DNA from 3 places in the Paenibacillus favisporus genome. Region 3 is predicted to be linked to each of the others. Evidence: riboswitches for the same ligand, from Rfam matches in the RefSeq annotation. Region 3 holds a riboswitch; each other region holds the start of a gene.
What was found. A riboswitch is a leader RNA that binds a small molecule or an ion and turns the genes downstream of it on or off. The one in region 3 is predicted to bind cyclic di-AMP.
Positions count from the first base shown of each region.

Region 1 (10,147 bases), 350 kb from region 3:
CGATTTAGCTGTCAGCATAATAACTGGTGTGGGATAAGCTGTTCGGATTTTCTGGCATAAATCCTCTCCGTTCATGTCGGGAAGCATAAGATCCAATAAAACCAAATCAAAAGGTTGATTGGCTAATTCATTCCATGCACTCTCCCCTGTAGCCGCTTCGTGCCCTTCAAACCCTTCCTTTTTTAAATAAGCGATGATGACTTCTCTGATTTTCTCCTCGTCTTCAACAACTAAAATTCTACGCATGAATTCCCTCCAAACGTATAGACTGATTCTTTTTTCTACGCCTCAACTTCCGTTCTCTGCAAGACTATAATCAAACAGATCATTTCTCACAACGAAATGACCTGTTATGTTTCTTCCCGATTTTCTTCATTTTGACGACATCAATGCCTTTTATTAAGGATTCACTTGTTCCGAGCATAGTTAGAGGCGCCAAGGCTTTCTTGGCACCTCTATATATCACTTCAAGGTTACTTAACTTATTACTTAGACAACATCATAACCCTGGTCTTCGATGGTCTCTTTAATTTTGCTTTCCGTAAGTTTGGTCTCATCGAATTGAACTTCAACAGAGGCGTTGGACAAGTTAACCTTCCCCCCAGCCCCTATTTGCTTAAGAGCTCCTTCAATGGAATTCACACAGTGTTGACAGCTCATTCCGTTTACGTTTAAAGTAATGGTTTTCAATTTCGACTCCTCCTTTCGATTTATCATTAGTATACCCCCCTATAGTATAATATTCAAGCCTAAAGTTATACTACCCCAGCCATCTTCATCATTTCTATACATGTTTACTTTATGATGAATGAGGTTTACATCAAAAGAATTAGAAAGGGGTTCTTCAAATGAAAGCAGCGATATTAAGAACAATAATCCTCGCCAGCTCGGTGGCCGTTTTTGCTGCTGGCTGCTCGAAAGTAAGCAATATGAACGGTATGGATCATTCAAAAATGAGCATGGGTTCAAACTCCACTTCCAACTCCAGTGAATCCGCTACATCCGCTAAACTGACAACAGCAACACCTGTTGTGGATGGTAAAGAATTCACCATAACCGCACAGGAGAGTAATCTCGAAGTGGAAAAGGGAAAAACCATTCCTGTTTGGACATTTAACAACTCGGTTCCCGGTCCACAAGTCCGGGTAAAGGTTGGGGATACGGTCAAAATAAACTTGAAAAATAACCTCAAGCAGCCTGTCTCCATCCATTGGCACGGCTATCCGGTTCCCAACAACATGGACGGAATTCCAGGAGTCACACAAGATGCTGTCGAACCCGGAAAGACCTTCACCTATGAATTTAAAGCTACCGTACCGGGTACTTATTGGTACCATTCACATCAAGACAGTGTGAATCAAGTGGACAAAGGCTTGTATGGTTCTCTTGTAGTCGAAGACCCCCAAGATACAGCTGACCGCGATTACACCCTTGTGCTCGATGAATGGATGAGTTCTGAAGATATGAACATGGATAACGGTGGGATGAATATGGCAGGACATGATATGAGTATGTATGACCTTTATACGATCAACGGAAAAACAGGTGATGCGATCGATAAGCTTACCGTTAAAGAGGGTGAAAAAGTAAAACTTCGGTTGATTAACGCCGGCTACATCACGCACCGGATGCATTTACACGGTCATTCCTTTAAGGTTGTTGCATCCGACGGGCAGCCCGTGAATGACCCGGCTGTGATCAAGGATCAATTCGTCTCGATTGCTCCCGGTGAACGGTATGACATTGAATTTACCGCAGATCATCCCGGAACCTGGTTACTTGAAGAACACGCGAAGGATAATCGAGCACAAAATATGAGAGCCATGATTCAATACGAAGGTTCCAATGCGAAGCCCGACCCTTCCGATGCCTCCGAAGAACTTCCCGATTTTGATCTGGAGGAGTACGGAAGCCTGTCTGCGTCCGCATTTTCTTTGGATCAAACTTTTGATGAAGTCGTGACAATGAATCTAAATACCGAGATGAGAAATGGAGAGATGGTTTACACGATCAATGGAAAGGTTTTTCCGGACACGGATACAATCAAAGTAAAAAGAGGAGATAAGGTAAAGGTGACCTTTGTAAATCAATCCAAAATGGACGATCACCCGATGCACCTGCACGGCCATTTCTTCCAGGTCTTGAGCAAGAATGGCAAGCCCGTTCAAGGATCTCCGATCATGAAGGACACGCAGAACGTCAAACCTGGCGAAACGTATGAAGTTGCCTTTGAAGCTGACAACCCCGGTGAATGGATGTTCCATTGCCACGATTTACACCACGCGTCCGCTGGAATGGTAACTGATGTGATGTATGATGATTATCAAAATAATTATACGCCTGATCCCAATGTGAACAACGTCCCTGAATAAACAACAAAACGCACCGGCTGACTTCAGCCGGTGCTTTCATTTTTGAATTAGTTGGCTTATCCCGACTAGATCAAATTTCGCTGATCATTTTCAGGTAACTTTGTTGACTCACGACGCGGCGTGCTGTAACATACCGATTTTTATAATATGAATCGGATAATTTGCTAATGGTAACGCCTTTACTGCTTGAAGAGTGTGCAAACTCATTATTGCCGATATAAATACCCGCGTGAGATATTCCCGTACCGTCCGTATTAAAGAATACCAGGTCTCCTGCTCTAAGGTTTTCACGATCTACTGGGGTTCCGACTTGAGCCTGTGTTTTAGATGTGCGGGGTAAATCTAAATTGAATTTATCAAATATGTATAAAATAAAACCGGAACAGTCAAAACCAGCCACTGTTGTGCCACCCCACTGATAAGGAGTGCCTACGACCTTATCCACCTCACTTTCGAGTTTAACGGAACTGGCAAAGGAACTGGTTGCACTTGCTGAAAAAACAATGGCCGCACCTATCAATGACAACATTACTTTCTTCACTATGTAGTTCTCCTTCCGATGCCTACGGAGTTAGCTAAGGGTTCGGTAGAAGGTTCCCTCTATTCTTCAATGAGAATATTTCACCCCAAAATGGTTCCCCCGTTTTCAATTTCAAGAAATTCGGCAATAATTATTAAAAAAATGTAACCCTACATAATGTAGTATATAATCAGATTTTTTGTCAATGCCTAATTTAGAAGATTGTCATTAACCGTACCTTTCCCTACTGGTATTTGTTGAATTTTATTGAAGTTGCAGCGAAAATACATAGAGTTTGTCGATTTCTGTATCCCGAAATCAAGTTACTTATCTGAGTAACGGAACATGTTACACAAGAAAAAACAACAATTTTGTAAAGAATTGATTCCGAGCAAGAAAAAAACCAAGGCAAATATTCATATAGGCGCCAAACAAAAAAACCGATCTGGCATTGCCAGATCGGTTAAAGGTATTTATCTATCAAGACACAGTCGAACCATGATCTTCATGCCAAATCTCATGAATGACATCAGCCAAGATGGAGATCGTACGATAATTCTCTCGCAGCATATTCTCCACTCCTCCTATTTCTATCAAGGCACTGGATTCGACAAGGGATTGATTATATTTACCATTACCACTCGAATGATCCTTTTGATAAATGCCTTTGGAGATTCCTGGTATCCTTTTGTTTAGTTTATTTTGAATCCTAGTGGCAAATTGCATTGTTTTTTCCCAGTTTGAGTTATCCCTTCCGACCACAAAATATAATTGAGCATAATCAACATTGTTGAATTGGATCGTTGTACGATTTTTAGACTCTGAATCTCGATGGATATCAAACACATATTCGATAGATTTATGGTTAGACAGTTCCTGAGTGAGTGTAGCCTTGGAATATACATATGATTTTGCGTAATTAAAGTTATGGATTTCACTGGCGTAATCTTCGGTGGATTGAATGACACTCATGCCTTTTGCCGTTAACTTAGAAGCCAAATCTTTTCCTAATAAAGTAACATTGATTTTTGCGTCAAACGCCTGACTTGGATTCTTCTTCCCCTCGAGTTCTGGCAGCCAAGATTCCCGGTTGTGCGTATGGTAAATAAGGACCTGAGGTGGACCTGAATGAACCGGATTACTCTTTTGGGGCAACTTCTTCGTAACTGGAGTAGTAATTTGATTCTTTGTAGCTAACCTTGTATTGGCCTGATTCGTATCAGATGGCAGATTGCTTTTATCTTGTTTCAACGCTTGGGGCGTTGTCACACTTTTAGATGAAGGGGTTGTCTTTAATGAAGACGTAACCGCTATAGTTTTTTGGCGGCCCGTTTCGATGAGCGGATCATTTATTTTCACCTGATGCTCAGGTACCTCTTTCATGGGTAAAGGGGGGGCATCCATATACAACGGGATGATTTTTAAGGAGATAATGAAAGATGCTAGGAATGTAAATACCCCTAGTCCTTTAAATGCAGTTGGTTTTGGCATGTAGTTCTCCCTTTCTTTATTGTTGTGTGTAGTCTATTTTTATTCCGTATTTTCATAGAATAGAACAGACGACACATTCCAAAGTAAAGAAGGGAAACCATCCGAAAGGAAGGATATCCTTCCTTTCGGGAAGATCTTTATTTGGTTCCATGAACCAGAAGGGACTCTCCAGGAATTTCTATTCCTCGCTTTCCTTCATAGGGTTCGAAAGCCTCCTTGATTTTCAATATCAACCGAGATCGTATTTCATCATTAATACTTACCAACCCCTTACCCATCATGCCGGATGCCATCTCTTTTTGGTGTAGAAGCAGCTCCTTGATCGATGAAATCCGCTGAAGGTGCCGAACGGAGCGGATGTCGACATTTTTAAAACCAGCTCTTTTAAATATATCACTCAAATTTTCTGGATTTGATAGCGAAAAAACCTTAATTGTTTCCTCCCTGGGTAATGCCAACCCTGTTACCTCTTGCAATATTTGCATAGGAAGGCTAAGTGCCGGGTTATTTTCAGCATTAGACCATACGAGCGCAGCAAAGGCCGCCCCAATATTCTAATAAGAACCCATTGGTATAACGTCTACCTGAGGATGTATTGTTGAAAAAGAAAGCTCCACCTAAAGGTGGAGCTTTCTCCTATTCGGTAACATCCAAGATCATCATCAGACTGCCACCGTCTTGTGCACGTCTTCAAATGGTCCACCGTGAATATGCATTGGTTGGATATGATGCCACATGGACATCACTCTTTTGCTTCAAAACTTTTCTATTTAGAAAGTTCACTTTCGACTACCCATTGATGATTCTTAACGGGGTTTCCTCCTGTACTTGGCGTGTAGTCAACCATATACACCGTTGTTTTTTCAGCAGAGTCAATGGTGCCCTCTGCGCCTTTCATACCTTCCATGTGATCAGCCTCAATGGTCACCTTAGTTCCTGGTTGCAAGGGCTCACTACCCGCATCCTTTATTTCCTCCTGGATAATCCACTTGTGATTGGGAACGGGTTCACCTCCAGTGGTTGGAGTATACGTTACAGCATAAGCCACTGTGTCGTAGGCACCGACCACTGTAGCCTTGGCTCCATCCATGCCTTCCATATGCTTGGCATGGATCACAACCTCATCTCCAACTTTATATGTGGGATTTTGAGCTTCTTTTAACCCTGCAGGAACCTCACCAGAACCCGAATGATTCATGCTGCCCATATCCCCCATATTTGAATGGTCGCCGCCCATGTCCATGTTCGTATTATTGTTTGCATTATCCTTGTTTCCACACGCACTTAGCACCAGGATTGCTGCAAGGCTAATAAAAATGAATACTTTTTTCACAGTTTGTCACACACCTTTGCATATTTTTATTTGGATTGAATCCTCAGCTTCCAAACATTCTACCCAAAACTTATGAAGAACTTGTGAAGGCTGCCCGGACCACTCTCAAAAACTCTGCCCGGGGCAGAGTTTAGAGGACAACCTTATTCATTCAATGTTTGCTTTCGTACAAAAATCTGAATATACCCTAGACAAACAAAAAAGAGAAATCATCTCACCATGGATCCAGTGCAATGACATCTCTTTTTGACTATTAAAAGCCGGCTATGGGGCGTATGCCTGTTGCCGTAAATTGTGAGAAAAACCAACGGAAAAATGTTGATGCATCAAGGCGTGTTTTCATATTTAATGAGAGGAGACCTTATAATTCGTCCTTCACCAATTTATCGATCAAGGTGGGCAAATCAATTCCCAGGAAGATTATTTCTTCTGGCTCACGAACAACTTCAATAGTTGGCTTATTAAACATCGGGAAGTTTTCCTCCTGTAGATGGTAGCTATCAAACTGCCTCTGGTACTTGGGTTTGCATTGCTTTCTAAGTCCCTCTGTAAAGAGTATCTTGGCTCTTAGGGCCTCAAAAGAGTATCCCCTTCTTAACCGATTAATGACTCGAATAAGGCGAATTAGAGATTCCGTATAAGCATCTGGAATGCGATGGTCGAAATAAGCGAATATTTCTTCTTCCCAGTTCTTCATAGCCCTTGTCAGTGGTTCAAAAGCGGACTGCAGTTCCGTTGGTACTTTAGCTTTCCATTCGTTGTATTTAAGAAATGCCGTTTGTCTGCTATCACATTCCCAAATATCCAAATATGATTCCTTTAAGTCATAAGCAGTGACGAGAGAAGGAAGATTCTTTGTCCAAAGGTCTAGCGTAATCCTATCCTTCTCTGTAAGCTCTATATCCCGTTTTAAGAGGATAAAACGGCCTGGCATCAGCCCGCGGCGTTCTTTTGGCGATAATCCTTCAAGGATCTGCTTACGAATGGTTTCTAACGCTTGGTTTGCCATACGGACAACGTGAAATTTATCTACGATGATAAGCGCTTTTGGCAATACAGCCCTTACGGCGTCTTTATACGGTTGCCACATATCCATAGTGACGTATCGAATTTGTCCTATATTTGGAAGGCGTAAGAGGTAATCTACAACGGTTTCCTTGTTACGATTGGGCAAAACATCCAACAAAGTACATTCCTCAATGTTGGTTACAACGCATCTTGGTTTAATGATGTGAATTTCGTCAATCCCAAGCCAATTGGGAGTTTCATATCGATGCGTTTCTCTAAGACGGTTGATGTAATCACGAAAGATGTTGCGTATTGTTTTTTCATGCAATCCAACATCCTCGGATATGCTAACAAACGTACGTTTAATGCTTTGCGTCTCTATATAAGACAATAATCGTTTGGTGCAGTTTCGCTTTTTGTCTATGGTGTGGTCTAAGTGTTCCCAAAAGGTTCGATTGCAGCCTCTACAGCAATATCTCTGACGCTTTATGAGAAGGCCTACACGCTTGCCGTGAAGAGGCAAGTCCATACAAATCTGTTCCCTGCTATCATGTTTGTAGAGGTTGGCTATACATCCACAATGAGGGCAAGCCAAAGGTGGAGAGTTCGTCACCATTTGAATTAGGAATTCAAATTCATTCTCACAAATACTTAGGATGTTAAATTTCGGAAGATTCAGAAAATCCATATGAGTTCCTTCTATGCATTTATGATGCAATCTCCTTCTTTGTTTTCGCTTGGCTGGTCAAAATACCGCTGAATATGAAAGATAACAATGAACCGGCAAAGCATATAGCCGCAAACATGCCAACGGCGGAAAAACCGTTAAAAGCCGCGTAAATGAGGCCAGCGATCCAAGACCCGAGCGTTGTCGCAGCATACATGATTGAATTGGCCAAGCTGGAAGTCGTGCCGCGGATGGTTGGATGTAATGAATTCAACATTCCCAATATTAGGGGAAAAGCGATCCCCATGTTAACGAATATGAAAAAGTAAACACTTTCGAAAGCCGCAACCGATGGCAAGTGAGGCAAAACAATAAAACATGCGATAGAGACAAGAAAGCCCACAACTAGCGTATTGAAACGGTTAAACGTTTTGATCACATAGGCACCGCCGAAGCTTCCGACTATATTCCCGAGACCAAGAAAAAACATCACGTACCCCGCTTGATCAATTGAAAGATGAAAGCGATCTGTCACCCATTTTCCAATGAAAGAAAAGGCAGCAAAGAATCCACACTGAAATAAGAAGTGAGCGAGGAAAGCCATTCTCGCCATTCGGCTGTTCAATAAGGGGATGTATCTACTGAAGATCGGAGTCTTGGTTATGGTTTGTTGGCCATGATTTGGTTTCATTTCGGGCAAAGCGTAGAAGATGAATACCGCCACCAATAGTGCACATGCACCGATTGTAAAGAAAGGATAATACCAATGGGTTGAGGCAAGCAGACTTCCAATAGGGATGCCGAACGCTTGGGAAGCAGCTAAGCCTGCCATGACGATTCCTGATACTTTGGCTATTTTTGGTGTTGGAAACAGAGCAGGGATCGATGCCCAGACTTGAGGCGCCGTAAATGCTGCGCTGACTCCAGCTAAAAAACGGAATACGAACATCGACCAAAAACTTGTGGCAAAGCCGCATAATATGGTTGAAACCGAGAAGCAGACCATGCCAAAAAGCATTACTTTTTTGCGATCCCATCCATCGGAAAGCGGTCCAGCGATTAATGCGAAAATGGCATAACCTAAAGCATAAGCCCCAACCATCCAACCGGAATATTCCGTTGGAATATGAAACAAGTTCTGAAGCGTGGGGATGAGCGGAGAAATTAAAAACGTATCTGTACCGATAACAAACATGATGAGGAAAAATAAAGTAGTTAATTTGATCATTCTATTCACCCTTTATAATTTAGTTCCATTGTTCAATGATTATTGAACTAATGAAGAAAAAAAGAGAATTTCTTTCTACAACGTATCCAGAAATCCGGGTAAGTAAGTTTGAAATGTTTCCAAATCGATGCTCATATACTTCGCTTGAGCTTCCTTTCGTACCTTGATCAATTTCGCCTCCTTTAAAGTACGCAAGTGATACGAAGTATTTGATTTCGTAGTATCGCGAATGTGGCCGACTTCTCCACAATTCATCTCATTCTTGCTGATGTATAGATTTCGAATAATGTCCAATCTTGTTTCATCGGCTAACGCCTTAAATATTTTGACTCTGAGCTCATCATTTATCATTTTTTGAGTAGTCATAAAACCATTGTACTAAGATACCGCTACAAATCAAGTCCTTAGATAATTACCACCATATTCTCCGATTTTTAAGTGAAATGTTGTTTTTTGAAATCCTCATCAATTATGAAAAAATGGACTAGACCCCAGCTCGACTAGAAGTGGATTTCACAATCCTTCCCCCCATAAATAAGTATGGCTCCCGACAACGTATTGTTGTCCAAATGAATTGAATTCAGCAAACCATATTAATATAAAAAGAGACAGCTCTTTGTCCGCTGTCTCCGTCAGGCTTCTCCAAGATTGAGCTCCAATCATACAACGCCGATTTCAAATTCGGGCAGCTCCGCAAGTACATTCCTCAAGCCCATGTACAAGTGCGATTCTGTGTCTCGATGGAATGTTATTCCGAAAAAATCTCCTTACTGGGAAAACGGACTCTATCTTTACGGATTCAAATCTACAGGATAAAACCCTAGCTTTTTTAATGTATTCAAATAAATTACCAATTCATCAGTATTCATAATACTTTTTATATTCATTAAAGATTTCAAACAACTTGAAATTACGGCTTTCCGCGGATTCTCAGACATTGCTTCATTCTGTACAAATTGTAACAAATCAAGGGCTTGCTGTTTATTATCGTTATTCGCAGGAAGTTTCTCAATTAATTTTTTTAAATTCCCAGTACTTAACATGAGGTCATTATAAGGGAAATCTACTTGTCCTATGCTAAGAAAAGTCTGTTCAAAATCTTCAATATTAAAAAGTCGTATACGCTTATGTTTGAGTAATGGAAGGACTTCATCTACTAGATTAAAACAATAATTGCAAATTTCAATCATGGGTTTGGGTTGGATTTGAACATTATTTATTTCGTTGGCATTGTGCAGAATCCCCGTTAAAAAAATGGTAGCATCCGCAATATAATCCCGATATTCCGGGTAAATCTGCTTCATTCTTGTGAAGAACCAATATGCCCATTGTTGCCTGATCTGTTTTAAGAAAGCAATAATTTCATTATCGTTGGAAACTAGAGCGTCCATGAGCAAGGCATCGACTTTTTTTTCTATGCGATAGTTCATCATAACTTCTAACTGACGAATAAAGATATGTTTGTTCGTTTCATCCTGTCCGATTAAAAGTTGATCCCGCTCTACATACATTTTTTCTTCGGAATACA
Region 1 is NZ_JBEPLV010000002.1:765,602-775,748, reverse strand. It holds gene ABID47_RS11565 (response regulator transcription factor) at 1-246, opposite strand, end outside; gene ABID47_RS11560 (copper ion binding protein) at 490-690, opposite strand; gene ABID47_RS11555 (multicopper oxidase family protein) at 861-2,372, shown strand; gene ABID47_RS11550 (C40 family peptidase) at 2,443-2,913, opposite strand; cyclic di-AMP (ydaO/yuaA leader) riboswitch at 2,918-3,049, opposite strand; gene ABID47_RS11545 (stage II sporulation protein P) at 3,373-4,383, opposite strand; gene ABID47_RS11540 (hypothetical protein) at 4,521-4,841, opposite strand; gene ABID47_RS11535 (YdhK family protein) at 5,150-5,716, opposite strand; gene ABID47_RS11530 (ISL3 family transposase) at 6,078-7,412, opposite strand; gene ABID47_RS11525 (MFS transporter) at 7,432-8,619, opposite strand; gene ABID47_RS11520 (ArsR/SmtB family transcription factor) at 8,695-8,970, opposite strand; gene ABID47_RS11515 (TetR/AcrR family transcriptional regulator) at 9,411-10,147, opposite strand, start outside.
Region 1: it holds a riboswitch for cyclic di-AMP, as region 3 does, so the genes downstream of both, ABID47_RS11550 (C40 family peptidase) here and ABID47_RS09980 (alpha/beta fold hydrolase) in region 3, are expected to answer to the same signal.

Region 2 (10,147 bases), on a different contig from region 3:
TACGTCATTACGACGATCGGCACCTGGGCGCTGACGATGAAGGGGAGCGCGGTCAACGTACTGGGTGAGGATTATATCGTCGCCGCCAGCATCCGCGGGGTCTCCGAACGGACGCTGATGAGCCGTTACGTCAAGCGCAACGCTATGCTGCCGCTGATTACGTCGCTGGCCGTCAATTTCGGCTTTATGCTCGGCGGATCGCCGCTGATCGAAAATGTGTTCAGTTATCCCGGTATGGGCTATTACATCGGGCAGGCAACACAACAGCGCGACTATACTTTGATGCAGGGCTTGCTGCTCGTGACCAGCATCGCGGTCATTCTGGCCAACCTGGCCTCGGACCTCATTTATGCCAAGCTGGATCCGCGCGTCAAGCTGGAGGAGGGCTGACGGATGAGTCAAGGATTTATCGATTTCTGGCAGACGATGTACCGCAACAAGAAAGCGTTCTCAGGCATGATCATCCTGGCGATCTTCATCTTTATGGCCATCTTCGGGCCCATGATGGCCTCGCTGGACATGACCGTCAACTTCGACGGCCGGTATAAGAGCCCGTCCTTCGCCCACTGGCTTGGCACCGATTACGGCGGCAGGGATACATTCCTGCAGCTGGTGTACGGTTCCCGGGACGTGCTGTCGATCGGGCTGTTCGCCGCCCTGTTTACGCTGGTGCTCGGATTCGTGATTGGGGCGGTATCCGGCTTTGTCGGAGGCAAAACCGACACGGTGCTGATGTTCATCACCAACCTGTTTCTGACCGTTCCAAGCTTTCCCGTGCTGATGATCGTCGCCGCGCTCGTGCAGATCAAGAATCCGGTCATGTTCTCCTTTATACTGGCGGCATGGTCATGGGCGCCGCTCGCCAGGGCGATCCGGTCCCAGCTGCTGTCGTTGAAAAATCGCGAATTTATTATCGCCTGCCGGATTATGGGCCTGAAAACGCCCTATATCTTGTTCCGGGAGATTCTTCCGAACCTGACGCCGTATCTGGCGATCAACTTTATTATGGCGGCCCAAGGGGCCATCGTTGCCAGCGTCGGTCTGATGATGCTCGGTCTTGCTCCATATTCCCCGACCAACTGGGGGATGATGATCCAGCTGGCCGTACAGAACACCGGCGGCATCTTCAACCCCAAAGGCTATATCTACCTGATCTCGCCGATCATGTGCCTGGGGCTGTTCCAAATGGCCTGCATCTTTTTCAGCAACGGGCTGGAAGAGGCGCTGAATCCGAGACTGAGATCGTAAGGGCCGGCGATGAAGGAGGAGAAAATGATGGAACCATTGGTCGAAGTGAGGGGGCTGACGATCGAATTCCCGATGCGCGCAGGTCTGCTGCGAGCCGTCAATGAAGCCGATTTTGTCATCCCCAAGGGACAGATCACGGCCCTGGTCGGGGAGAGCGGAAGCGGCAAATCCACGATGGCATCCGCCATCATGCGGGCGATTTCGGTTCCCGGACGCGTTGCCGGCGGATCGATTACGTTTGATGGCCGTGATGTGATGAGCTTGAGTAAGAAAGAACTGCAGGCTTATAAATGGGAGCAAGTGTCGATGGTGTTTCAGGCGGCGCAGAACGCGCTGAATCCCGTCGCCCGAATCAAGGATCAGATCATCGAGACGTTTCGGGCCCATTCCAAATCGTATACGGAGAAGCAGATAGTGGATAAAGCACGGAATTTGCTCGATTATGTCCGGCTTGATCCGGACCGGGTACTGAATTCGTTCCCCCATGAGCTCTCGGGCGGGATGAAGCAGCGGGTCATGATCGCCTTCAGCCTGCTGCTCGATCCGCAGCTCGTCATCCTCGATGAGCCGACGACTGCGCTGGACGTGATCACTCAAGCTTATATATTCGATATTTTGAAAAAGATCCACAAAGATATGAATATTACCATGCTGCTCCTGACCCACGATATCGGCGTCGTCGCCAAAGCCGCCGACCGGGTCGGTGTGATGTATGCAGGCAACGTCGTCGAAGCCGGCGATGTCTACGATATGTTCAAGCGGCCGAAACACCCCTATACCGCGAAGCTTATGAAAGCTGTCCCGAGCTTGTATGAAGACGTGTCGGAACGGAAGGGGATCCCCGGATCTCCTCCGGATCTGCTCAACATGCCGCCGGGATGCCCGTTTCACCCGCGGTGCGAATATGCGCACGCGAAATGCAAGGAACAGAATCCGATCAAAGTGTATACGCCCGCTGGGCATGAAGTCGCTTGTCATTTATATCCGAATCCCGAGTCGGTTGCGGAGGTGCGTACGTCATGAATGCCAGAAATATCGAATTTGAGGTAGAACCCAGACAGCGGCTGCGGGAAGCGGCCAGAACGGAGAGTTCCGAGGTGCTGATGCGGCTCGACAGCGTAAGCATGTATTTTGAACGGAGCCAGGGCATGTTTGGTCCCCCCCAGAAAGTGGGAGCTGTCGTCGATGTCAGCCTGGACATTCATCCCGGCGAAATCATCGCACTGGTTGGCGAGAGCGGATGCGGAAAAACGACGCTCGGGAGCATCATCACGGGCCTGCAGAAGCCGACTTCAGGCAAGGTGCTGTACAAGGGACAGGAGATAACGAAACTGAGCGGCGAGAAGGCGAACCAATTCCGCGGCGACGTTCAGCTGGTGCAGCAGGATTCCTACGCCGCGCTGAACCCGATGCGGACCATTTACCAATCGCTGTCGGCTCCCATACTGCAGCGTAAAATCGTCCGCGGCCGCAAGGCGGCCCGGGCGCGGGTCATCGAGCTGCTGCAGACCGTCGGCCTGACGCCGCCGGAACGCTTCCTCGATAAATACCCGCACCAGCTGTCAGGCGGCCAGCGCCAGCGGATTCTGATGGCCCGTGCCATTTCGCTGAATCCGAAGATTATCGTGGCCGACGAGCCCGTCTCCATGATCGACGTGTCGCTGCGCATCTCGATCCTGAACCTGATGTCAGAGCTGAACCGCAAGCTGGACATCGCCATCATCTATATTACGCACGACCTGGCAACGGCCCGCTACATCGCCGGAAGGGGCCGCATGGCCGTCATGTACCTCGGACGCGTAATGGAGCTTGGCGGGGTCAACGATGTCCTCAGCCATCCGAAGCACCCTTATTTGCAGGCGCTGCTGTCCGCCGTTCCGACGCCCGATCCCGAAATCGCCAAAGCGATGGCGGAGCTGCCACTGCGCAGCCTGGAGATGCCGAACGCGGCCAAACCGCCGACTGGCTGCCGCTTCCATCCGCGGTGCCCGATGGCCACGGACCGCTGCTCCTCGGAAGAGCCCCAGCTCCGCTTGGTGGGCTCGGAGCAGACGGCTTGTCATTACGCGGAGGAGGCGCATGAGCTGTGGCAGCGCAAGATGGCTGACATCGGCGCCATCAAAAGCGTGTGATGGGCGACTTCGGAGCACTGTCCAGAATCGTTCTTTCAATGTCACTAGTCCTGCTGCTGCTCTGTTTCGTCTCCCTGACGGCGGTAAAGCCAGGCACAGGGCCGTATGTAGTGGTTGTTCTGTCGGTCTGGATCAATATCATTCTCTCCGGCTGCATTATTCTCGTTTCCGTCTGGCGGAAAATGCGGGATGCCAAGCGCCGCAGGTTGGAAGAGGCTCAGGAGCCGGAAGGAAAATGAAATCCGGTTGAACAGGTGGATATGTAATGATTAATGGCATGAATTAATTACCGAATCACCCTTAAAAAGCACGATTCCCGTTGTGGGGAGCGTGCTTTTCGGTTTCATAGGCACGATGTTAAAGGAAAAAGAAGATGTTACCATTTTTATTTAATCACATTAATTATAAACATCATTAATAAATGTCCATCCCCGTCATGACCCGGCAGAGTCTTGCCCCGCATATACAGGTTAATATCAAGTTGAAATCCTATTTAACTGATCCTTCAGAAGTATCCGCGTCCAACAATGTAAAATTTCTATTTCGCATCGGGTCAAACCCCGTAACTCTTGCCCGTATACTCACGTCGTTAATATAAACACACGTATATTCAAGCCGTAGAGGGAAGGAGCAGGAAGTTGGAAAAGGAAAGCAGACGGCTTCTTTTTATACTGATCAGTGCAATGTCTGTTACAGCCTTGGTCGTACTGGTGATTTTGAGTGCAGGCCTTTTTTTGGACCGAAACCTGCGCTCAAGTACGTTGCAGGAGGCGAGGGTGCTTCTTCGAAGCGAGCTTCGTTTTCCTGATGAAGATCAGATTCGCTCGGTCCAGGTGTATGACGATAAATTTATGGAGCCAGAGATTCGAATCCGTTACCCGAATGGATTACGCTTGTCCGTCACCCGGCTGCGTAGTCCGTCCCCTTATCCGGTTCTGTCACACCAGAAAGCCGTTCCATCCACGAAGGAGCTTCGCGATGACCAAACGGAGAAAGTGGTGTATCGTTTCGTGAAGGATGATTTTCTGTATACGCTGCACGGGGACGTCCCGGAGCAGGTTATTTCGGACACGGTCCTGCAGATCTTCAGAAACGAGTGAACAGGGGCGGATTGATTATAGGAGCTATGCACCACTCGCGCCGGTTAGCGGCGGTCTTTCGGCTGGCCTTAGTCCCCTTGGAGGGGGAAAATGGTCCAGTTTTGGTTTGCATCCCCATATTCACTGCCCAACCCAAGACGAATATAAGGTATATTGGGAAGAAGCGGATCTTATATCTTCACAGCTCTTGTCACGACAGCCCCTCAGAATCAGGGTGATGCCATGAAGGAGGAGATTGAAACGGATACGATCTGGAACATCCGAAACGGAATCAGGGATATCGCCGAAGGGGTGTATCGGTGGGTGCAGGAAACGCTCCGGCGCCTCCCCTGGCTCAAAACCTTATATACGATATGGTGCTGGATATCCCTTTTGTTTTTTATCCTGGGCCTGTTCCTGTACCGGGATTCACGCACGATGCTCGTCCAGTATTTATGGTCTTTTTATGTCATGCTGCAGTTTTGGTTTCTTTGCCGGAGCAAAACATTTACCTGGAAGCAGGCGGCCATGTTTATGCTGCTGGGCATCTTTCTCGTCATCCCGGTCACGGCGCTGACGCTGCTCGCGGCTCACGGCTTGTTTGGCGGGGATACGCGGGACACCTGGTCCCAGGCCGTCTTGACCCCGATCTTCGAGGAAGTGTGGAAGCTGCTGCCGCTCGGTCTGTTTCTGCTTTTTTCACGGCGCGCCTCTTCCATGAGCCTTGCCGATTATACACTGGCCGGAGCCGGGGCGGGCGTGGGCTTTCAATTGATGGAAGAGCTGACGCGACGCTGGCTGAACTCTGGCATCATCGGACGGACGTACGGCTACAGTGTGACGATGCTTGGAGGGGAGACGATCCATTGGGATTTTTGGACGCTGTTCCCCGGCCGGTTTGAAGAAAGCATCTTTCCGACCATCATGTCGGTCAGTCATCCCGTGCACACCGGCATGATAACCTTAGGGCTCGGTTTAGCCGTGCGTTTGCGCAAGCGGCTGAGCGACGCCATCTTCGCCCTGCCGGCACTGCTGCTCGTCTGGTCAATCATCGATCACGCCGCTTATAACGGTCAGGGATCACTGCCGGACTGGTTTATGAAAATCAGCGACCTGACCGGCAGCGGATACCGGACGAAAGGCGTGTTCCTCCTGATGCTGGTGATTGGGCTCGTCCTGGATTACGTCTCGTTGAATCGGGTGAAAAGCCGGCTGCCGAGAATGGAAGGCGAAGGATGGATCAACCCGGTGTCAGAGCTGTGGTATATGCTGGAGTCTCTCTTGACCCGCAGGGAACGGCTGGCGAGCGTCATGTCCTGGACCCGGGAGCGCAGGGAGCTGGGCTTCTCGCTCCTATACGGCAACCAGGAAGCCGCCGCGCTGCAGGGTGACCTGCAGACGAGGATGCTGAAGCACTTCCGTGCCGCCGCCGGTGTAACCGCGCTCCTTCTGGTGGTCGCCGGGCTGGTGGGCTTCGCCGCTTATTTCCAGGCGCACGTCCATCCCGCCGACCCGGCTTGCTTCTCATGCATGTTCGATTCGCTGCAGAACTGGTGGGACCGCCTCGGTTTCTGGGAAAAAAGCGCCATCGTGCTCGGAGCGTTCGCTTTGTCGTTAATGTTCGTCAGCTTCTGGCCGGCACTCGGTATTGCCTTAACAGCAGCGAGCATACCGGCGAGCGGCCACGAAATCGCTAAGGATATCCGCGATCCGAAAAGGCTGCTCACCCCCGAAAATGCGATCTCTACGCTGCTTGCGCTGGCGCTGAGCCGTGTTCCGTTCGGCAGGCTGGCCGAACGCTTCGGTAAGAAAGGCGGCAGCAGGCTGAAGGATTGGTTGGAGAAGCTGCTTAAACGGCGAAAGGAGCCGAAGCCGGAACCCGACCTGCCCAAGAAGCCGCATAAGCCGGATGGGGAGGATCCTCCGCCAAAGAAAGAGAAAGATCCCGAGGAGCAGCCGCCGAAGAACGATGCAGACGATTATGTGCATTGGAGCAAAGCGAAGTACCGCGGGGTAGAGCTCCACGATGCCAAGAACGGAGCGCTTGGGGAGTTTGACGGCGTCGATCTGGAGAAGGGCATCTTCTATGAAGCCAAGTCGGCGCAAGGGCTCGACCGCATCCATCCAAAAACGGGCAAGCCGCAGCAGACGCCGCAGCAATTTACAGATAAGCAGTTGTACCAGAAAACGAAGGTGCGGATCAACAACCTGATGCAGAAGGCGGTTGGGACGCGAACAACGCCTGACGGAACGACGGAGATCCCGACGCTGGAGCAAATCAAAGGAATCCGGCATTTCGAGTTTCAGCTGGACGGGGACTCGCCGGCGTTACGGGCAGCCGCGGAGAACAGCTTGAACAAGCTGCGTCAAGAATTCCCGGATTATACATTCAACATTCGATTTGGGGTGAAATAACATGTCAATCAGCGCAATTATCGTGGACCCGGAAGACGAATTTGAACGGTCCTTTATGCTGCCGGTGGCGACGGAATCCTTTTTCCAGAAATACTGGGTGCCGGCGGTGGAAGAGTTGAACTTGCAGTGGGTCGCGCTTTTCCAGGACGGTACGGACGTTGAGTCCGAGGACATCCCAGCTGTCTTGGGCGAAGTGTCCCAGCTTAAAGAATGGGCGCGAAGCCACATGCATGGGGATGACCTCGACCACATGTTACGCAGACTCGAGCTGCTCGAGACGGAACTGCCGAAAGCGTACAGGCGCCGCGGTGCGGTTGTCTACATCGGTTAGCATTGGTGAATAATAGATGATTCTAATCTCATACGAGGTGATTGCGATCAAGTCCGGGTTACACAGACACCGGGCTTGATTGCTTTTATCCGCGCTACGTGATGAAAAGGGAAAGGGGAGAGCGAAGTGAGGCAGTCTTATCGAATGGACGAAGGGGCTTTTGTGCATCACTTGAACGAAGCTTACGGAATCGCTGCCCGGAGGCTTATTTTTATCCCTTATGGAGATTCAGCCTATTCTTACCGGGTGGAGGGAGAAAACGGAACGCGATACTATATGAAACTGTTTGACCATAGCAATGACAGCCACCGCCAAGGCATCCTTCGGTGCAGCCGTTATGTGCCGTTTATGTGGGAATTGCATCAGACCGGCCGCTTTGTGGAGCTGCCCTGTCCGTTTCGAACCTTAAGCGGTGCTTTCCTGCTTTCCCTCTCCGATTGCACAGCGGTGCTGTTTCAATTTATCGAAGGGGAGACCTGGGCTGAAGCTTACCCGTTTTCCAAGCATAACTTGGAGCGTATTGGACGACTGGCTGCGCGGATTCGGAAGTTGATTCCCTTTACTGCCACATCCGGCCTTTCGAGTGAAACGTATGATGTCTCCTTCTCCGAACATTTGATCCAATGCCTGGAGCAGCTTGAGCATCTTCAGCCCGGTGCAAGTCCCGCTAGCCAGCTGCTGCGTGAGCTTGTTATCCCTCAGCAAACGCGCATAACCGAGCTGCTGCACCAGATAACAGGGGTTCGTGAACGTCTCGTGCTTGACCCGCCCCCCAATGTGCTCTGCCACGGTGATCTGTGGGGAGGGAATCTGATGGAGACCGCGGACGGCCGGCTGGTCGTTCTGGATTGGGAAGCAGCCATGCTTGCGCCACCAGAGCTGGATATCGTGGGGTATATCGGGGACGGACTGGGTCATTTTCTCACAGGGTATGAGCAGGAACTAGGACAACAGATGGAGCTGAACCCGGATTTGCTGCGTTATTATGCATACCGCCATCATTTGAGAAACCTGACCCATTGGTGCATGAATATTTTGCATCGCGACCTGGAGCCGGACCAGCTGGATAACGACCTCGAAATGGTCCGGCATCACTGCTTGAACCGCTTGGAGAACGTAGAGGCTTCACTGAGGAATGCGGCGGATCGAAATATTTAGAAGCCTGATATGAATTTAATAGCGTAAACAAGCGATATGCACAGCTACAGCCAGAAATTAATAGATTACCGCCTTTGTAAGCGTTGACATGAAGTTCTTTTGAATTTTTTCATACGTATCTCAAACCGTTTGCTTCTTTACAGCAGGCATCCGGAAGGAGTAAGATTCAATTCGTAATCGTGAACTTGTGAACCTGAAACGTAATACTCCTTGATCGCTGAATTCTGAAATCAGGAGCGGGGGAACCAAAGGGAGGAAGTTAAGCCTTCGTCCCAGGGGTGAATCACTTGATGTTCATTTATTAAGTGTAGGGATACTTTCGGTCCCGAATCCGTCAGCTAACCTCGTAAGCGTTTTGAAAGAGGGATTTGTCGTGCGCGTAAAGCCACGGGAAGGTCCAGCTTTCCTGCGGCTTTTTTTGTTGTGCCCAAAAAGGGTTGAGCACGTGTCTAACGGGTACATCATGAGCATTTCAACTCTAACACTGGCGGTGACAAACATTTATGGCAGCATTGAAAAGACTTCTGATTGGACGGCCGCTGAAGTCTACCGAATTGGGAGAACAAAAACTGAACAAGAAAAAAGCTTTGGCCATTCTATCCTCCGATGCGCTGTCGTCCGTAGCGTATGGGCCGGAGCAAATTTTGCTGGTTCTTGTCACAATCAGCACGGCGGCGTTCTGGTATTCGATACCGATCGGAATCGGCGTATTGATTTTGCTGGCTGCACTCATTTTATCCTACCGGCAGATCATCTTCGCTTATCCGCATGGCGGCGGCGCTTACGTCGTCTCCAAACAGAATCTGGGAATCTATCCCGGGCTGGTGGCCGGCGGATCGCTGCTGGTAGATTACATTTTGACTGTTGCGGTCAGCGTTTCGGCTGGCACGGACGCGCTGACTTCGGCGTTTCCGGCGCTGCACGAGCATACGGTGGGGATTGCCGTCACCTTCGTCATCCTCATTACGCTGCTGAATTTGCGGGGCGTCACCGAGTCGGCCTCCATCCTGGCTTATCCGGTGTATCTGTTCGCCTTCGCGCTGTTCATCTTGATCGGCGTCGGTATGTACAACATCGTGACCGGTCACGTTTCACCGCATTTGCATACGCCGGTCGGGACGCCGGTGGCGGGGATCAGCCTGTTCCTGCTCTTAAAAGCTTTTGCTTCGGGCAGCTCCGCCCTGACCGGGGTCGAAGCGATCTCGAACGCCATTCCGAACTTCAAAGATCCGGCCCCGAACAATGCGGCGAAAACCTTGATGGCAATGGGGATTCTGCTGGCTGTACTCTTCTCGGGCATCGTATTTCTTGCTTATTATTTGGGCATATCCCCAAATTCCCAGGAGACGGTCGTATCTCAGATTGCCAATCAGACGTTCGGACGGAATTTTATGTACTTTTTCATCCAGGGCACGACGGCACTGATCTTGATCCTGGCGGCCAATACCGGATATTCGGCGTTTCCGCTGCTGGCGGTCAATTTAGCCAAAGACCGGTTTATTCCCCGGATGTTTACCGTCCGTGGCGACCGATTGGGATATTCGAACGGAATCATCATTCTTGGGCTACTGTCCATCGTGCTGATCGTCGCCTTCCACGGACAGACGGAACATTTGATCCCACTATACGCGGTAGGGGTATTTATCCCTTTCACGCTCTCGCAAACGGGAATGATCGTCAAGTGGATCCGGGAAAAACCGCAGGGTTGGGTGACGAAGCTCGTGATCAATACGATCGGCGCGCTGATCAGCTTCACGGTGTCGGTGATGTTCTTCGCAACCAAG
Region 2 is NZ_JBEPLV010000001.1:1,663,020-1,673,166, reverse strand. It holds gene ABID47_RS07785 (ABC transporter permease) at 1-390, shown strand, start outside; gene ABID47_RS07780 (ABC transporter permease) at 394-1,248, shown strand; gene ABID47_RS07775 (ABC transporter ATP-binding protein) at 1,273-2,271, shown strand; gene ABID47_RS07770 (ABC transporter ATP-binding protein) at 2,268-3,380, shown strand; gene ABID47_RS07765 (hypothetical protein) at 3,419-3,619, shown strand; gene ABID47_RS07760 (hypothetical protein) at 4,157-4,480, shown strand; gene ABID47_RS07755 (PrsW family glutamic-type intramembrane protease) at 4,703-6,874, shown strand; gene ABID47_RS07750 (hypothetical protein) at 6,876-7,205, shown strand; gene ABID47_RS07745 (phosphotransferase enzyme family protein) at 7,332-8,363, shown strand; cyclic di-AMP (ydaO/yuaA leader) riboswitch at 8,569-8,732, shown strand; gene ABID47_RS07740 (APC family permease) at 8,867-10,147, shown strand, end outside.
Region 2: it holds a riboswitch for cyclic di-AMP, as region 3 does, so the genes downstream of both, ABID47_RS07740 (APC family permease) here and ABID47_RS09980 (alpha/beta fold hydrolase) in region 3, are expected to answer to the same signal.

Region 3 (10,147 bases):
ACCTACCGGGAACCGGTGGATGAAACGATACAGATTGTCGGCAGTCCGCAGCGTCAGAAAATACTCTACTGGCAAGTCAGAGTCAAAATAAACCTTTCCCCTGGCCTTGTCCCTAATACGTACCCCGGAAATTTTAGCCTGCATTTCATCGGCGAGAATTTCTTCCAGCCCAGGCAGTACAGTAAAAAAGTAGCGTGGCATACATCGATCACCTCGTCATTGATGGTAAGCATAGAATGAAGCCCGCAGAGCGTGGTTTTTGCTCCGGCGGCCGGTTAAATGTGTTTCGAACATCTGCCCCGGAAACAAAAAAACGCGAATGAACCAAAGTCCATTCGCGTCTTCTATGCAAAAAGGCACAGGCTGCCCCTAAGGCTGCCTGCATAAGAACGTGATTAAGGAATTCCGTTTCATGACCATTCACTGCATCCCCGGAAGCTGCATATCAAATATACCCAGCCCCTATCGGGCTTGGATACCTCATGCCTCCGGCGAGCTATTCAGTTTAGTTCACTGAAAGAATGGTCAAGAAAACGGTCATCATCATCGTTCCAGCCTCCATCAATTACGAAATTTTCCCTATTATATTACAGACCGCCGGCTGGGGCAAGAGATCTGCGCGCCAACAAGCCTATCCCCCTTGCGGCCCTCAAGAAATCAGGCTGATGAATCAGCCTTTTGCGACCGGCAGGCTCCATACCTCTTCTTCTCCGTATACCGCCCCGGTTGGCGAAAAGCCTGCCGACTCATACAGACGCTTGGCGATTCTGTTGTCCCCATGGACGGTCAGGCGGATTTCCCGGCAGCGGTCCCACCGGTTTACGATCCAACGGATCATCTCCGTCAAGGCGGCCCGGCCGTACCCTTGGCCCTGGTAGCGTTCATCAATCAAAAAGCCGTTGATCCAGTACATATCCTCCGTGTTCTCTTCACATGCGTGCATTATAAAACCGACCATTCGCGGCCCATCGTATATGGCGAAAGGGATATAGTCGACATTGTCCCCATCGGGTTTAACGTAGACTTTGGCCAGCGATACAGCAACCGGCGGGGTGAAGCCAACCTGTTCCTCCGCAACCCGAAGGGAAATGGCTTCCTCCCAATTTTCCCTTGTCACCTTTTGAAGCTGAATTTTCATACCGATGCCTCCTGCCAGGTGACGGGTTTTTATCGTGAACCCCACCTCTTTTAACCCCCATTATACCGAAACCTTATCACTTGCATAAAGGTCATATAATAAGGGGGTAAGCAAAGAAAGTCATCCCATTTTGAAAGGACGGCGGTAATGATGAAAATCAACCATTTGAATTTAACGGTGACCGATGTGGCGGCGTCACGGGCATTTCTGGAAACTTATTTCGGACTGGAGTGCCGGGCGGCCCGCGGCGACAACTTCGCGGTGCTCTTCGATGATGACGGGTTTGTGCTGACGCTGATGAAGGGCCGTGAGGTGCAGTACCCCAAAACGTTCCACGTCGGCTTTCCCCAGCAGACCGAGGAGCAGGTCGACCGCATCAACCAAAAGCTGCTGGAGGACGGATACGATGTCAAGCCTCCGCAGCATGCGCACGGGTATACGTTCTACGTCGAGGCACCGGGCGGGTTTACGGTCGAGGTCCTCTGCTAAAGCCTGCCCCCGTCCCGATCTATACTGCTAGCCGGCAGGCTGATGCTCCGTCATCGACGGCCCTTTCCTTACTCTGCCAAGGGAAGGGCTGTTTCCTTTTCCTTCGCCCGCTGCTTGTTTAGCACCTTCGCCGCCCCGGGCTTCGCAGCCAGCTGCTGAACCCCCGCCATGGCCAGCGTGACGGCCAGCAGCACCGGGATGAGCAGCGTATAGCTGTCGGCAGCGTCGTGGATCACGCCAAGCAGCATCGGTCCCATCGCGCCAATCACGTATCCCACCGATTGGGTCATGGCCGACCAGGCCGTCGCCTGCTGAGCATCGCCTACCGCTTCGATCGGCATCATCAGATTGACCGGGAACAGCACGCCGGGGCCGATGCCGATCAGAATCGCCGCCAGCCACGGCGTCACGGACATCCAGAGCATCAGGAAGCCGGCGGCCATCGACAGTGCGCCCAGCGCCAGCCAGAAGCGTCGGGAAGGCAGACGCCGGAGCAAGTGCGGAAACAGGAGGCCGACGGGGATCTGCGTCAGGGAGAACAGGACAAGCATGTTGGCCGCATAGGCTTTGGCGTATCCCATATGTTCCACGACCGGCGGCAGCCAAGCCGTGACAGAAAAGAACAGAACAGCGAGCAGGCCAAAGGACAGCGTGAGACCCCATGCTTTGGCGCTGTTCCAGGGAAGTCCGGCCGCCCTTGCCGAGCGCTCCGCACGGGCAGGCCGACGGGTATAACGGAGAACCGACCACCACCATACCGGCAGGGCGACGGCAGCGAGGATAGCCCAAACCGCCAGCGATTCCTGCCACGAATGGGCCCGGACCGATAAAGGCAGGGACAATCCCGATGCGAGCGCGGCTCCGACCGCCATGGAGACGGTATAGAGCGAAATCATGACGGGCACCTTGGCGGGAAAATGCTGCTTAATGAACCCGGACAGCAGCGGTCCTGCCGCAGCAATCCCGAGCCCGGCCAGGACGGTGGTCAGCAGCAGGTACGCCGACGATCCGGTGAACCATCTCAGCACCGTACCGGCGCCGATGACCGCAATCGACCAGCCGATGACGCGCTCCAGCCCGGCACGCTGGCCCAGTTTGACCGCAAAAGCCGGAAATATCCCCATGCACAGCACCGGAATGGACGTAAGCAGACTTGCCGACAACGCGCTCATGCCCAAATCCCGCTGGATGGCTTGCAGCATGGGCGAGATGGAATTCATTGCGGGCCGCAAATTTAAAGAGGCCAAAATGAAGGCGACAGCCATCATGAACAGTGAAGGTTTTCTCATTATTTCTCTCTCCCTCAGATCGATTTGATCACATCTTAATGGGAGATGGATCATTTATCAATTATATTGAAATTATAATAATAATTTGTTATACAAATGATAAACCCGTGTTTTCACGGCACTCTAGGGTTTACTGCCACTTCGGTGCGCCGCGATCTATCGTTCATGAACAGGAGGAATTAACATGGAACTGAGACAACTGGAGTATTTCGTGGCCGTTTGCGAGGAGCTGCATTTTACGAGGGCCGCAGATAAGCTCGGCATCTCCCAGCCGAATTTAAGCCTGCAGATTAAGGCATTGGAGGAGGAGGTCGGTATGCCTCTGTTTGACCGGATCGGCAAACGGATTGCGGTGACCGATGCGGGCTCGGTCCTGCTTAAGCAGGCAAGGGGAATTTTTCAAAATTTGCAGAACGCCAAGCTGGAGATCGGCGAGCTTCGCCATCATCAGGGCGGTACGCTCGGCGTCGGCGTGCTTCCTTCCGAGCTCGATTTCCGCCTGACCCCAATGTTCATCGATTTCCGCAACCGGTATCCGAACGTCCGGCTCAAGATCGTCTCAGCCGTCGATGTGGCAGGCCTCGTCCTTAGTACGGAAATCGATATCGGTATCTCGCTCAAGCCGCTTTACGACAACCGGCTGGTGGTCCGGTCCCTGCCCCGGGAGGAGTACGGCGTGGTGGTATCTGCCGAACACGAGCTGGCCGGCAGGGAGTCGGTCTCCCTGACTGAACTGAACGGCCTGCCGATCATTATGTATCCCAAGGGGTTCTGGGGAAGGGAGCTCGTCGAGCAATACTGCCGGAAGCACGGGTTTAACCTGGACATCGTCGTGGAAACGACGTCCAACCCTTCGCTCTTCCGCTTTGTCAGAGAAAACATGGGAGTTACCGTTCAAACGCCTACGCTCGTCGAAGCCATCGGCGATCCGAAGCTGCGGTTCCTCCCCATCCATGATGATCCGCCCTACAGGGAAATGAGCATCATTTACCGGGCGGATAAATATTTGGGCCATGCTGCGCAGGCTTTTATTCATCTTGCCGAGGAGCGCCTCAAATCATAGTGCGAGTTAGAGGCGTGCAGCATGGCCGGCAATCGGCCCAATTTTGACCCTTGGGAGTTTATATGTATCTTTCCTGGATCACATTATAATGGTGGATTTCATGTCCGGTCAGAATATACGCCCAAGCGGCGGCGGTGGATTCATAACCGTTCACGACACCTCTGCGGGTCCAGGCCTCGTCCGGAATGCTCCGCAGCAGCGTCAGCGTGGAGCGGCGAACGGCGGCGAAATCCTCGAGAAGCTCGGCGATGGAGAAACGGTCGAAGGCTGCGCCTTCCATCAGCACTTCCTCGTCATAGCCGGTCAAAGGCGTGGTGTCCCCCCTGGCGATGCGGAGCAGCCTGTAGCACATGATGCGCTCATTATCCGTAATATGGCCGAGCACCTCTTTCAAGCTCCATTTGCCTGGCGCATAGCGGTAATTCCCCTTTTCTTCCGTCAGTGCAGAATAAAACGCGGTCGTCCGGTTCAGAGACCCGTTCAGAATCTCCTCGAGGTTCCCCTCAGGTACGAGGGAGACATACTTGGCGAAACCTTCGTTGTAGTCTTCCTTCGTCGGGCGCAGAATCATCGGTATCCATCCTTTCGTTTTGTAAAATGTTCAAGCAATGGGCGTGCCGTTGCCGACAGGCACATCAGGGGCCAGCAGCACCACATCGCCCTCTTCCGGAACTCCGCCGAGAACGAGCACTTCCGATTCATATCCGGCAATCCGCCGCACGGGAAAATTAACGACGGCGGCCACCTGGCGGCCGACCAGCTGCTCCGGGGTATACCTTCTCGTAATCTGGGCCGAGGAACGTTTGACTCCAAGCTCCCCGAAATCAATGCTCAGCTTGATCGCCGGCTTGCGCGCCTCCGGAAAAGGCTCCGCCTTGACCACCGTTCCGATGCGGATGTCCAGCTTCATCAAATCTTCGATGGTTGCCACAACTTTTCCTCCTTCTTATGCCATGATTGTATCTCTCCATTATATCCCTGCCTGTCAATGGCACAAGCACTTTCACCAACCTAAAAAAAAGGCTGCACACCGCAGCCCAGATTCCCATAACGTATTTTATCGATATAGCCGCAACTAACAAATTAGCCATATGCCTAACTTTCAAGTGTGCCTTTTCATTGATTGCAAAAATCAATCGTTCATCCTCAAATACGACATTTAATGACGTATTACTTTAGTATGATGAAATAAATAACTGCGAAGGAGTAGATGAACTTGAAGAGACTCGCTGGGAAAATCGCTCTCGTAACCGGAGGAAGCCGGGGAGCAGGACGTGGGATTGCCGTTGAGCTTGGGAAAGCCGGAGCAGTAGTTTATGTATCCGGAAGAAGTTTACGAGGTACGACTACACACGGTTTTCCAGGCAGTATCGATGAAACTGTGGAGGAGATTCGAAGTCATGGCGGAGAGGCGTACGCATGTCGTTGCGATCATACCCGTGATGAGGATACACAAGCTTTGATCGAGAGAATCCGACAGGAACAAGGACGGCTTCATATCCTAGTGAATAACGTCTGGGGACTGCATGACTTGGAAGTGAATTTACAATCCAAACCATTCTGGGAATATCCGCTGAACATGTGGGATGCTATGTTTCAGAATGGAGTACGCCCACAAATAGCGACAAACCATTATGCGATCCCGCTTATGCAAGAAGCTGATTCTGGATTGATCGTACATACCACATTTCAGGATCAGGATAAGTATTTAGGAACTTTCTATTATGACCTCGCCAAGAATACCATTAACCGCTCAGTGCTCGGATTAGCTCAGGATCTCAAAAGCACTGAAATAACCGTGGTAGCGGTCTCCCCTGGCTGGATGAGAACAGAACTGGTATTAAGGAACTTCGGTACAGATGAAGCTCATTGGAAGGAGGTTGAGGCTTTGAAACACACGGAGTCGCCGTATTACGTAGGGCGAGCGGTGTCAGCCCTAGCTGGGGATGATGAAGTGAAACTGAAAAACGGACTGGTACTACAGGTTGGTGATCTTGCCCAGGAGTACGGATTCACCGATATTGATGGACGGTTCATCCCTCCCTTTTTAATATAATCAGTTAATCAGTCTCATTGAAAAAACGAACTCGCTAGAGCTGAGTTAACCGCCTTCTTATCGGGCGGTTAACTTGCTACCTAATACAGCGAGTAGATCGTTTGGTTAGGGCCAGTGTGACTCAAGATGCGATTTTCTTTCCAGGAGGCAAATCCCATGACCGCGGGCTATCCTCCATAGGCTTCCCGGGTCCGGTAAATATGCTGGTCCATCAAAAAGTCCAGCAGCATGCGGTTGAATGCATGGGGCTGGCATAAATGGGTCGGGTACATCGCATCCTCGATCGTCGCCAGCTGCACATGCCGGAACAGGGTGGCCGCCCGCTGCATTTGCTTGACGAACCACTCGCTTTGGCTGCCTGCGACGCACAGTACAGGCATCGGCAGCCGTGCCAAATTGGCGGGCATCTCCATACGCAGCAGCTCCATGCGCTGCTTGATCGACTCTGTCGGCCGCTTGTGGTACAGCTCCTTGCGCAGGATGCTGTAGACCGGTCTCCACCGGTTATACGTCACCCGCAGCGACCGGAGGAAAAACTCCGCAGGCAAATAATAAGACAGCCAACTGCACGCCTCGCAAATATTCAGCAAATGGTTCTTTTTCCCGAAGCATCCCGCGAAGTAGCTGTCTACGAGTACCAGAGCGCTGACCCGGTCCGGATGAAGGGCGGCAAACGTCTGGGCGAGCACGCTTCCGCTGGAACAGCCGACAAGCGTCGCCTGCGAAATATGCAGCTTATTGAGCAGCTCGCACAGATCGCTGCACTGGGTTTCCATAATGTGCCCGACCTCCACGTCAAGCTTCCCCGAATTGCCGTAACCGCGGAGGTCCAGCACGATTACCTTCGCCCGCTTGCTGAAATATTCGACTTGGGGCTCAAACATATGATGGGACGACAAATGCCCGTGAATGAACACGATGGGCGTGCCGCTGCCGTGAATTTCATAATATAACGTGGTTCCGTTTACTTGTATCTGGGGCACTTCATGTTCTCCTCTCTCCCAAATAACCTGTTTTCTCTGTTTGTACAAAATCGCGGGCGCCGCCCGCTTGGGAATCCATGCTTCTCCTTTTTTAAACAACAAAAAAGAAGCACCGGAAAGAGGACACTCTTCCATGCTTCCAAATCCAAGGCTGAATAAGCCTTGCCATCTGCATGAATAACAGCTGCCTCTCTTAATACGCTTGCGTGGTTAGCTGACGGATTCGGGCCAAAGAGTAGCCCTACTCATCACTTTCGAGATTCACCCCATATGGCCGCAGCGAATGCTGCAGACACGACCGGTTCCCCCGCTTTCCGCCCTCCGGCGGAAATTCAGCGAATAGACATATTCCATGTACACGTTTCATCCTTCAAAATGAGCGCACAGAAAAACACAGAGCAGATACCCTGTGTTGATGCGTCAAATCACAGTTTCCTCCGCTCTCAACTACGCTTACGAGGTTAGCTGACGGATTCGGGCCGTGAGAGTAGCCCTACGAAAACAGGCGTTATCCTGCCTCCGATTCACCCCTGCAAGCCGCAAGCCCCAGCATAAAGCTCCGTGGGACGAGGACTGCGATTGGTTCCCCCGCTTTTCATCGGAAAATTCAGCGTTCATCAAGTCGCAAATCTTACTCTATTGGATGATGAAATGAATATACGCCTGGGACGGCGAACTGTAAAGCAGGGAAACGATACGATTCCCTGCTTTATTTGGGGATCTGATGGGAAAACGGGTCCTAATCCGTAGGAATCATTGTTTTACGGCCTTTCCTACCGCTTTCCTTAGCTTTGCTGGATAACTGAAGGCGGGAAACCATTCAAATGGCTGAACCCGCCCATTGGATCGGAAAATAATGCCGGAATAGGGCTGAAGCCGCTAGGATGAAAAAAAGGGGCTTTTTGCCGGAATTTTGGACATTGCGCTGGAAAGATGCTGGTTTTGATCCGAAAAATCCGCCTCGTCTTCTTGCCAAAGATATCCCTTGGACGTATGATGCGGATAGTTTACCAATCGGACACATGTATGGAACCCTACTGGCCGTCACGATCCGGAACAAGACGGCAGGGAGTATCCATGAAATCACGATCAAGGAGGATGTCACGATGAACCGGGCTTTGATCTCTACCATCGAACTGTTTGAAATCGATCTTCCAAGGTACCAGCACCACAACCTGGGCTGGCTGGAAAACTGCCGGATCGGCATTATGAAGCTGCCTTACTCGGGAGAGGAAGGGCTTGCCGAGGGCCTGCTGTGCTCAGGCAAGCAAACTTTCGACCTGGTACAGTGGGGCTGCTGCCTGCGTTATATTTGCGGCCTGACGCTGGAAGAGGCCATCACCGCGACGGCCATGCACATTCTGAAGCAGCCGGACCACAATCAATACCCGCTCGCGCTGATGGCGCTGCTTGATGTCAGATCACGCCTGGAGCAGCATACCGCGCGCACAGCAGCCGAACACATGGGAAGATCCCTTGATGCCGGCCTTCTCGAGCTGAACCTTACGGCTTACGCCGAAGGAGCCGCAGCATCGCTGCGCATCGGGGGAGGAACGTCGCTTGCGACCTCCGGCCTGACGGCTGACCTTGATACGGAAGTCCGGGCGAACGCTCCCGTCAACCGCCTCCCGCTGCTCGGCCCGGAGTTCCCGACGGATACCCGCGCCTTGATCCGCCGCTCCTCGGCATATCTGTCCCTGTTCGGCGCCAGCACAAAGAACCGCCACCCCGGATAATCCCCGAGTGGCGGTTTTTTTGTGCTGCCTGCGCGGGCGGCTACAGCGCCTGCTCCTCGCTGCGAAGCTGCACCAGCGCTTTTCGCTGCCAGGCTTTGCTCCTCCAGCGGACCCAGAGCAGGATGCCCCGCAGCCATTCGTCGGCAATAAACGCCGCCCAGATGCCGTACAGGCCGTATCCCCAATGGATGCCGAGCAGATAAGTCAGCGGCACGCTGAAGAGCCAGGTCACCGTGATGGACACGATCATGGCGGACCGGGCGTCGCCGGCGGCCTGCAGCGACCGTTCCAGGATGACGTTGAAATTGCGCCCCGGCTCCAGCAGAAAGCTCAGCAGCAGCAAGGCCGCTCCCATCGCGATAATGTCCGGGTCGGTCGTGAACAGCTTCATCAGCGGCTGCCGGAACAGCGTCAGCACGGCGACGGCCGCCAGCGTGATCAGCTCGCTGCGGATCAGATTCCGGATCACCTGCTTGTAAGCCTCTTCCCTCTGGCCTGCGCCGACCAGCTGCCCGACGATGATCTGCCCGCCCCGGCCCAGCGAGACGGCCAGAATCATGACGAAGAACATGATGTTCTGCGTGTAAATTTTCGTTGCCAGCACGCTGGCCCCAAGCGACGAAATAAAGGCCGTGGTCACAAACTGGTTGGCGGAGTACGACAAGGACACGGCCGAGGACGGCACCCCGACGCGAAGTACCTTCCCGATATGCTCACGGCTCCACACGAACAGGTCGTTCCAGCGGATGTAGACGCCCGCCGCCTTGCGGAGCAGCACCAGATTGACGGCCAGACCGACGCACTGGGCAAAGGCGGTAGATATCGCCACACCGACGACGCCCAGCTTAGGAAAGCCTCCAGGGCCGTAAATAAACAGGTAATTGCCGAAAATATTCAGCACGTTCATGCCGATCGTGACGACCATCGTCTGCCGGGTTAATCCGTGAGACTGGATCATGGCTGTGACGGCGGTCAACAGGGCCTGAATGACCAGGGCGCCCCCGGCGACGAGCAAATACTTCTCCGCCTGCCCGAACAGCGAAGGATCGAGGTCGAATATCCGCAGCAGCGGCCCGCTGAGCATCATGACGATGACGCTCACGACCAGGCCGAACAGGAAGTTCAGCGCCAGCGAGGACCCGGCCAGCCGGCCGATCTCATGCTGCCTGCGGGCACCCAAATACTGCGAGATGACAACCGCGGAGCCGAGCGCCACGAAATTGAACATCAGCACGGCAAACATGATGATCTGGTTCGCGACGCCGACCGCAGCAACCGCGCCGTCGGACACCTTGCTCAGCATGAACGTGTCCGATGTCCTGAGAAACATTTGAAGGGCCGATTCCACAAATATCGGCCACGTAATCGCAAGCAGCGACAGCTTGCTAACGGG
Region 3 is NZ_JBEPLV010000002.1:412,857-423,003, reverse strand. It holds gene ABID47_RS10020 (methyltransferase domain-containing protein) at 1-201, opposite strand, end outside; gene ABID47_RS10015 (GNAT family N-acetyltransferase) at 671-1,138, opposite strand; gene ABID47_RS10010 (VOC family protein) at 1,289-1,627, shown strand; gene ABID47_RS10005 (MFS transporter) at 1,696-2,916, opposite strand; gene ABID47_RS10000 (LysR family transcriptional regulator) at 3,101-3,979, shown strand; gene ABID47_RS09995 (DinB family protein) at 4,038-4,550, opposite strand; gene csaA (chaperone CsaA) at 4,581-4,910, opposite strand; gene ABID47_RS09985 (SDR family NAD(P)-dependent oxidoreductase) at 5,190-6,035, shown strand; gene ABID47_RS09980 (alpha/beta fold hydrolase) at 6,203-7,018, opposite strand; cyclic di-AMP (ydaO/yuaA leader) riboswitch at 7,202-7,366, opposite strand; cyclic di-AMP (ydaO/yuaA leader) riboswitch at 7,454-7,641, opposite strand; gene ABID47_RS09975 (hypothetical protein) at 7,903-8,754, shown strand; gene ABID47_RS09970 (MATE family efflux transporter) at 8,795-10,147, opposite strand, start outside.